4 regions of the Sodalis sp. C49 genome follow, and region 3 is predicted to be linked to each of the others. Evidence: predicted binding sites of a transcription regulator. Region 3 holds the regulator's gene; each other region holds the start of a gene.
What was found. The regulator PurR, encoded in region 3, represses purine synthesis genes. The targets are predictions, from matches to a motif close to CANGCAAACGTTTGCNTG.
Positions count from the first base shown of each region.

Region 1: purT (formate-dependent phosphoribosylglycinamide formyltransferase) is a predicted target of PurR. The motif match lies at 1,171-1,188, and genes of this name have one in related genera.
Region 2: guaB (IMP dehydrogenase) is a predicted target of PurR. The motif match lies at 1,421-1,438, and genes of this name have one in related genera.
Region 4: carA (glutamine-hydrolyzing carbamoyl-phosphate synthase small subunit) is a predicted target of PurR. The motif match lies at 1,009-1,026, and genes of this name have one in related genera.

Region 1 covers NZ_CP163303.1:1,246,893-1,249,098, forward strand. The annotation lists gene ABUK12_RS05510 (tellurite resistance TerB family protein) at 1-127, opposite strand, end outside; gene ABUK12_RS05515 (YebF family protein) at 284-997, opposite strand; gene purT (formate-dependent phosphoribosylglycinamide formyltransferase) at 1,228-2,206, shown strand, end outside.
Region 2 covers NZ_CP163303.1:5,108,355-5,110,560, reverse strand. The annotation lists gene guaB (IMP dehydrogenase) at 1-1,368, opposite strand, end outside; gene xseA (exodeoxyribonuclease VII large subunit) at 1,530-2,206, shown strand, end outside.
Region 3 covers NZ_CP163303.1:855,497-857,702, reverse strand. The annotation lists gene ABUK12_RS03780 (YnhF family membrane protein) at 27-116, opposite strand; gene purR (HTH-type transcriptional repressor PurR) at 354-1,370, shown strand; gene cfa (cyclopropane fatty acyl phospholipid synthase) at 1,816-2,206, shown strand, end outside.
Region 4 covers NZ_CP163303.1:2,653,662-2,655,867, reverse strand. The annotation lists gene dapB (4-hydroxy-tetrahydrodipicolinate reductase) at 1-783, shown strand, start outside; gene carA (glutamine-hydrolyzing carbamoyl-phosphate synthase small subunit) at 1,250-2,206, shown strand, end outside.

The sequences.
Region 1 (2,206 bases), 390 kb from region 3:
CCACCAGCAGGCCGGCCAGCCCGCCAAGCGCTCCGGGCGCCAGCAGGCCCGCCAGGTTGCCGCCCTGATCCCCCGGCCCGCCCTTTTGCTGGACCAGGGTCTGGATTTTCTGCAGCCACTGATTCATTGCCGTTCCCCTTTAGGTGGTGTATGCCGGACGGTGCCCGGCGCCACATGTCCTAACCTAGCGGATTTTGTGTCAAGTTGTTAAAAGGGTTTGCAAAGATAGCGGGGCCGCCGATGTCCGGACGCGCATTTCACGCCGCGCGTCCGGCAGGGAGTGTTATTGCTGGAGGGAATAACTTATTTCACCTTTTTCACAATCAAGGTTCACAGCATAGGCGCGATCGGCGGTTTGCCCGCGAATTTTCAGCGGCGCCTGCCAGTTGTCGCCGTTGCCGGTGATATCCTCGGGGTTGACCTGCGCGACAATGGTGTCGCCGCCCAGGGCCTTTTTATCGTCGTCGGTGTGGGGAAAGCGATTCTGGGTGTAGTCCTGTTTAATCAGTTCCGCCACCTGGGGGGCGTTGAGATCGGGACAGGCCGCAACCTTATAGGTTTTCCCGGGCTGGCTTTTTTTGGCCGGTTCCTTCGCCGCCGGCGTTTTATTATCGGCGGCGGCCGGCGCGGCTTCCGCCTTGGCCTTCTCCGCCGGGGCCTTTTTAGCCGGCGCCGGTTTATCGGCGGCCGGGGGCTCCTCCGGCTGTTTTTTAACCGGGGCGGCGGCCGGCGGCGTTGCCGGGGCCGGCGCGGCGTCATTAGCCGGCGGTGTCTGTGCCGGAGCGGCGTTATTCGCCGGCGCCGGGGCGGCGGTGCCCGGTTGGGTATTCTGCGTCTGTCCGGCGGGCTGCTGAGTGGTGGACGCGCCTTCCGTGGACGTTTGCGAGGCGGCGGCCTGCCCAGCCGCCTGCGGTGTTTGATCTTCCGCGGCCGCGAGTGACGGCAGCAACATGCCGATGACGATGACGCCTAACAGGCCGATTCCCGTTTTATGCATAAAACCTCCACTTGTTCTGATTATCCGTTCTCAAGGTATTGAATGATAATAGCCGGTTAAAATTACGTTGAGAACGGGAATTATACGAACTATAACAAAAGCCGGGCGTTTTTGGCGGCGTCCAGGCCGATTCCCACGTCCTGCTCTCCCCTCATCGTACCAACGCTGCTGCACGCGCAATCGTTTTCGTTTATACTGCGCGCAATTTTTATCAGGTCAGGGGAAAGCGGATGTTAATCATAGGCACGGCGTTACGTCCCGGCGCCACGCGGGTCATGCTGCTGGGCAGCGGTGAACTGGGCAAAGAGGTGGCGATTGAGTGTCAACGGCTTGGCGTCGAGGTGATTGCCGTCGATCGTTATGCGAACGCCCCGGCGATGCATGTCGCCCATCGCGCGCACGTCATCAATATGCTGGACGGCGATGCGCTCAGGGCGGTGATTGAACTGGAACGGCCCGATTTTATCGTGCCGGAAATCGAAGCCATCGCCACCGACATGCTGGTAGCCCTTGAACATGAGGGCCATCATGTGGTGCCCTGCGCGCAGGCCACGCGCCTGACCATGAACCGCGAGGGCATCCGCCGCCTGGCGGCGGAAACGCTGGGCCTGCCCACTTCCGCCTACCGTTTTGCCGCCGACCGCGCCGGGCTGGACCAGGCGGTATCGGCAATCGGATATCCTTTGATTATCAAACCGGTGATGAGTTCGTCGGGTAAAGGCCAGAGCCTGGTACGCGCGGCCGCCGGCCTGGACGCGGCCTGGAACTATGCGCAGCAGGGCGGCCGCGCCGGCGGCGGCAAGGTGATTGTCGAGGGCCTGGTCCCCTTTGATTTTGAAATTACCCTGCTTACCGTCAGCGCCGTCGATGGTATCCATTTCTGCGATCCCATCGGTCATCGCCAGGAGGACGGCGATTACCGGGAATCCTGGCAGCCGCAGCACATGAGCGCGGTGGCGTTGCAACGGGCGCGGGATATCGCACAACAGGTCGTGACCGCCCTGGGCGGCCGCGGATTGTTCGGCGTTGAGCTGTTTGTGCGCGGCGACGAGGTGATATTCAGCGAAGTGTCGCCGCGTCCGCATGATACCGGCATGGTGACCCTTATCTCCCAGGATCTGTCCGAATTCGCCCTGCATGTGCGCGCCTTCCTCGGCCTGCCCGTCGGCGCGATCCGCCAGTACGGCCCGGCGGCGTCGGCGGTTATCC
Region 2 (2,206 bases), 1.3 Mb from region 3:
CTTGGTGCGCAGCTCGTCGATAGTAGCACAGCCGGTCAGGCCCATACAGGAGCGCAGCCCGCCCATTTGCTGGTGGACGATTTCCTTCAGGCGGCCTTTATACGCCACCCGGCCTTCGATACCTTCCGGCACCAGCTTGTCGGCGGCGTTGTCGGTCTGGAAATAGCGATCGGAGGAGCCCTTGGACATGGCGCCGAGCGACCCCATACCGCGGTAGGATTTAAACGAACGGCCCTGGTAGAGCTCGATTTCACCGGGGGATTCCTCGGTGCCGGCCAGGAGCGACCCGACCATGACGCAGGAGGCGCCGGCGGCGATGGCCTTGGCGATATCGCCTGAGAAGCGGATACCGCCGTCGGCGATAACCGGGATGCCGGTGCCTTCCAGCGCTTCCACCGCATCGGAAATGGCTGTGATTTGCGGCACGCCCACGCCGGTGACGATACGGGTGGTGCAGATGGAGCCGGGACCGATGCCCACTTTAACCGCGCTGACGCCGGCCTCGACCAGCGCGATGGCGCCGGCGCCGGTGGCGATATTGCCGCCGATAATCTGCAGGTCGGGATATTTGGCGCGGGTGGCGCGGATACGTTCCAATACGCCCTCGGAATGGCCGTGGGAGGAATCGATCAGCAGTACGTCGACGCCGGCGGCGACCAGCGCGTCGATACGCTCTTCGTTACCGGCGCCGGCGCCTACCGCCGCGCCTACCCGCAGGCGGCCGTGCTCGTCCTTGCAGGCGTTGGGCTTGCGCTCCGCTTTCTGGAAATCCTTGACCGTAATCATGCCGAGCAGATGGAAATGCGCATCCACCACCAGCGCTTTTTCCACGCGCTTTTCATGCATTTTCTGCAGCACGACTTCGCGTGCCTCGCCTTCTTTTACCGTGACCAGGCGCTCTTTCGGCGTCATGACCGCGGTAACCGGCTGGGACAGGTCGGTAACAAAACGCACGTCGCGGCCGGTGATAATGCCCACCAACTCGTTGTCGTCGGTGACGACCGGGTAGCCGGCAAAACCGTTACGGGCGGTCAGTTCCTTTACCTGGGATAAGGTGGTGGCGGGGGTGACGGTCTTGGGATCGGTGACCACGCCGCTTTCGTGTTTTTTCACCCGGCTGACTTCTTCGGCCTGGCGTTCGATGGACATATTTTTATGGATAAAACCAATGCCGCCTTCCTGGGCCAGGGCGATAGCCAGGGGCGCTTCAGTCACGGTATCCATGGCGGCGGAGAGCAGCGGAATATTCAGGCGTATTTTTTTAGTCAGTTGCGTGCCGAGTTCGGCCGTGTTGGGTAACACCGTGGAATGTGCAGGTAACAGGAGGAGATCGTCGAACGTTAGAGCTTCTTTTGCGATACGTAACATAGCAATATCTCACCAGGATGAATGTATAAAATATTGCCGTGGCATTATACAGAACGTAACCGGTTGCCTCCAGAACTTTTTAAAAAAAATGCTTGATCTGCGCTGAGCGATAAGTAATATCAATCGATTAACCCTTATTTATAGAAGTTGATCTGGCTCACATGTCTTCACCGCCCACCGCCTTGATTTTTACCGTCTCCCGTCTTAACCAGACGGTGCGCGAACTGCTGGAAGGCGAAATGGGCCAGGTCTGGCTGACCGGCGAAATCTCCAACTTCTCGCAGCCCGCCTCCGGCCACTGGTATTTTACGCTGAAGGACGATCGCGCCCAGGTGCGTTGCGCGATGTTTCGCAACAGCAACCGGCGGGTAACCTTCCTGCCGCGCAACGGCCAGCAGGTGCTGGTGCGGGCGGCGCTGACGCTGTACGAACCGCGCGGCGAATACCAGTTGGTAACCGAAAGCATGCAGCCCGCCGGCGACGGCCTGCTGCAACAGCAATTCGAGCAGCTTAAGCAGCGCCTGTCCGCCGAAGGTCTTTTTGACAGCATCCATAAGCAGCCTTTGCCCAGCCCGGCCCGCCGGGTCGGCGTGATCACCTCCGCCAGCGGCGCGGCGCTGCATGATATCCTCAATATTCTGCGGCGCCGGGATCCCTCGTTGCCGGTGGTGATTTATCCCACCCAGGTGCAGGGCCAGGACGCGCCGGCGCAGATCGTGCGCGCCATCGAGGCCGCCAACCGGCGCGGCGAGTGCGACGTGCTGATCGTGGGCCGCGGCGGCGGTTCGCTTGAAGATCTCTGGGGCTTTAACGATGAGCGGGTGGCGCGGGCGATTTT
Region 3 (2,206 bases):
TTTTTTATATCTGAACCGAGAGGGTGTCAGTTCATGACGGCGGTAAAGCTGAAGACAATAATCACCAGCAGCGAGAACACCGTGGTCAGTAACGACATTTTTAAATCGCTGTCCATTCTATCTCCTTAACGTAAACCAGGGCGCCGGCCTTATCCACCGGCCCGCAGAGCAGTTATCGTCAGTTTGCCATAACAGCGATGAAAAAGCTTGCTCCCAACCTGTAGCCGCCACATTTAACACTTTCACTTTGGCGCGGGATGAACGAAAATTAGCGGTTAATTCCACAGCGTCGGAAAGTGCTTGCGCCTTCGACAGACATTATTCCAGCCAGGGCGTACGGGAGTATCAAAGGCATGGCAACCATTAAAGATGTGGCAAAACGCGCTAATGTATCGACAACCACCGTTTCGCATGTGATCAATAAAACCCGTTTTGTTGCGCAAGACACTCAAATTGCCGTGCTGGACGCCATTAAACAACTGCATTATTCACCCAGCGCCGTGGCGCGCAGCCTGAAGGTCAATCGCACCAAGTCCATCGGCCTGCTCGCCAGCACCAGCGAGGCGCCCTATTTCGCCGAAATTATCGAGGCGATTGAGCACCATTGCTTTGCTCGCGGTTATACCCTGATATTGTGCAATTCGCACAATGATCTCGAAAAACAGCGCGCCTATCTGGCGATGCTGGCGCAAAAGCGCGTCGACGGCCTGCTGGTGATGTGCGCCGAGTATCCCGAAACGCTGCTGGATATGCTTGAGGAATATCAGCATATCCCCATGGTGGTCATGGATTGGGGTGAGGCCCGCCGTGATTTTACCGACACCATTATCGATAACGCCTTTGCCGGCGGTTATATGGCGACGCAATATTTGCTTAAACGCGGCCATCGCGCCATCGGCGCCATTCCCGGACAGCTGGCGCGCAACACCGGCGGCGGCCGCCACCGCGGCTATCTGCATGCCATGGCGGAGGCCGGCATCCCGTTAAACGACCGCTGGATTGTGCAAGGCAATTTCGAGCCTGAATCCGGCTACCTGGCGATGAAACAAATCCTGGCGCAAACGCCGCGTCCCACCGCGGTCTTCTGCGGCGGCGACATTATGGCCATGGGCGCACTGTGCGCCATTAATGAAATGGGCCTGAGCGTACCTGAGGATATTTCTATCATCGGCTACGACAACGTGCGCAATTCGTGCTTTTTCAGCCCGGCGCTGACCACCATCCATCAGCCTAAAGAGGATTTGGGCGAGGCGGCGCTTACCATGCTGCTCGATAGGATTACCAGCAAACGCGAGAACGCCAAAACCATCGAAGTCCATCCGTCGCTGATTGAACGCCGTTCGGTCGCAGACGGTCCCTTCCCCGCTTAAGGCCACGCGCCAGGCCCGGGCAACGGGCTGGCGCCTCCAGGGTCTGTTGCTATGTAAAGCGCCGTCCGCCTCGGACACAAGATTTTTCATATAATGATCTCTGTGCAAAGAGTTATTGTTTCAGCGAGAAATCATTAAGTTATAATGGGAAATACATTAGCGCGTTAGCTATTGTCTAAATTAAAATGCAGGCTTATACTCAATATCGTTAACAATTATAACGAGTTGTCTAATAAATTTGTATAAAAGTATGTCGTGTTTTCCAACATGACATCACCCTTTTATAAAGCGCCCGGCTAAGTCGCAGTCTAAGGTTTACTTTATATTCCTCTGTTGATGGTGATACTTCAGACACCACGGATAACCGTGGATTCTTATAAAGCCCGCAGGCATGGTGAGTGCTTTTCCTGACGGGGCACTGCAGAAGAAAGGTGATGGAGAAGCTATGAGTTCCTCGTGCGTTGAAGACCTGAGCTTTCATGATAATGATTGGTACCGTATCGTCCATGAATTGCTCTCTGAAGCCGGTATTGAACTCAATGGTTCAAGACCATTTGATATCCGAATCAAGAATCCGGGATTTTTTAAGCGCGTATTGCAGGATGGATCTTTGGGATTGGGCGAGAGTTACATGGATGGCTGGTGGGAGTGTGAGCGGCTGGACATTTTTTTCCAGCGTGTTCTCAGGGCGGGTCTGGAGAATAAACTTCCGCATCATTTAAAAGATACCTTACGCATTGCCGCCGCCCGGCTGATGAACCTCCAGTCGCGAAAGAGGGCCTGGATCGTGGGCAAAGAACATTACGATTTGGGTAACGATCTGTTTGAAAAGATGC
Region 4 (2,206 bases), 1.8 Mb from region 3:
GGCGGCCGTATGGGCCGCCAACTGATCCAGGCGGTACTGCAATCGGAACAGGCGTGCCTGGGGGCGGCGCTCGAGCGCGCCGGCTCAAGCCTGATTGGCGCGGACGCGGGGGAGTTGGCCGGGCAAGGCGCGTTGGGGATAAGGGTCAGCGACAGCCTGGAAGCCATTAAAGATGACTTTGATATCTTTATCGATTTTACCCGGCCGGAAGGCACCCTGACGCATATGGAATTCTGTCGGCTGCATGGCAAAGGCATGATTATCGGCACTACCGGTTTTGACGAGGGGCAGAAGGCGCGAATCGGGCATGCCGCCGGGCAGATCGGCATTGTCTTTGCCGCTAATTTCAGCGTGGGGGTCAACGTTATGCTGAAATTACTGGATAAGGCCGCCAGGGTTATGGGCGACTATTGCGACATCGAGATCATCGAGGCGCACCACCGTCACAAGGTGGACGCGCCTTCTGGCACCGCGCTTGCCATGGGGGAAACCATCGCCGGGGCGCTGGGCCGCAACCTCAAGGACTGCGCCGTATACAGTCGCGAGGGCCATACCGGCGAGCGTGTGCCCCATTCCATCGGCTTCGCCGCCATACGCGCCGGGGACATTGTCGGCGAACATACTGCGATGTTTGCCGATAACGGCGAACGTATTGAGATTACCCATAAGGCTTCCAGCCGCATGACCTTTGCCAATGGCGCGGTCAGGGCGGCAATATGGCTGAAAGCGCAGAAAGCGGGCCTTTATACCATGGCGGATGTGCTGGATCTGGCAAGTTTATAACTCTATTTTTTACCGCCACCTGAAGTCTGCCATTTTATCACTCTGATTAAATAGAGATAATTTTATTTTATTGGAATTATCTCTTAAAAAATCGTTTTCAATGGAAATGGAAGGCCAAATGGCTTTAAGTTTGGCTTTCAGCGGTTATTTTTCTTGGTGATTGCCATTCTGGGCTGATTATTGCGCTTTCGCGCCTGCGCCGGTTCCTTTTAACAAATTTCTGGCCACGCAACCGGTTACTCATGCCCTAAATGAGTGCTTTTTAGCGGTTTCAAGGTGTGTAACCGGCTTAATTGCCATTATTTAGTAAAAAACATCAGCCCGGGGTGGACAAATGACCAGCTCATCATTAAAATGCGCCCAATTTGCCGAAAATCTACCTTGAAGGTGTTTTTTGCATTGATTAAGATCGTTAAATCTGAATTAATATGCAAATACAATGACTGAATATTCCTTGGAGGGTGTTTTGATAAAGTCAGCGCTGTTGGTTCTGGAAGACGGAACCCAATTCCACGGTCGGGCCATTGGGGCAGCGGGAACGGCAGTGGGGGAAGTGGTCTTCAATACATCGATGACCGGCTATCAAGAAATCCTCACCGATCCTTCCTATTCCCGCCAAATCGTTACTCTCACTTATCCCCATATCGGCAATGTCGGCACCAACGAAGCAGATGAAGAATCGTCCCGCATCCAGGCCCAAGGGTTGGTCATACGCGATTTGCCGCTTATCGCCAGTAATTTTCGCAGTACCGGTTCCCTGTCGGACTACCTCAAGCAAAATAATATCGTCGGTATCGCCGATATCGATACCCGCAAACTTACCCGCCTATTGCGCGAAAAAGGCGCCCAGAACGGCTGCATTATCGCCGGCGACGCGCCTGACGCGGCGCTGGCCTTGCAAAAAGCGCGCGAATTCCCGGGACTGAAGGGCATGGATCTGGCCAGGGAAGTCAGCACCGCCGAGCAATACAGCTGGACCCAGGGCAGTTGGGCATTGCATGCCGGCCTGCCTGCGCCGGCCGCGCCGGACGCGCTGCCCTACCATGTGGTGGCGTACGATTTCGGCATCAAACGCAATATCATGCGTATGCTGGTGGATCGCGGCTGCCGCCTGACGGTGGTGCCGGCGCAGACGCCGGCCGACGTCGTCCTGGCGATGGATCCCGACGGCATCTTCCTCGCCAACGGCCCGGGCGATCCCGAACCCTGCGATTACGCCATCGCCGCCATCAAAACCTTTCTCGAGACCGAGACGCCGATCTTCGGCATCTGTCTCGGCCACCAACTGCTGGCCCTGGCCAGCGGCGCCAAGACCGTCAAAATGAAGTTCGGCCACCACGGCGGCAACCACCCGGTAAAGGATATTGACGCCAACCGGGTCATGATTACCGCCCAGAACCACGGTTTTGCGGTGGATGAAACC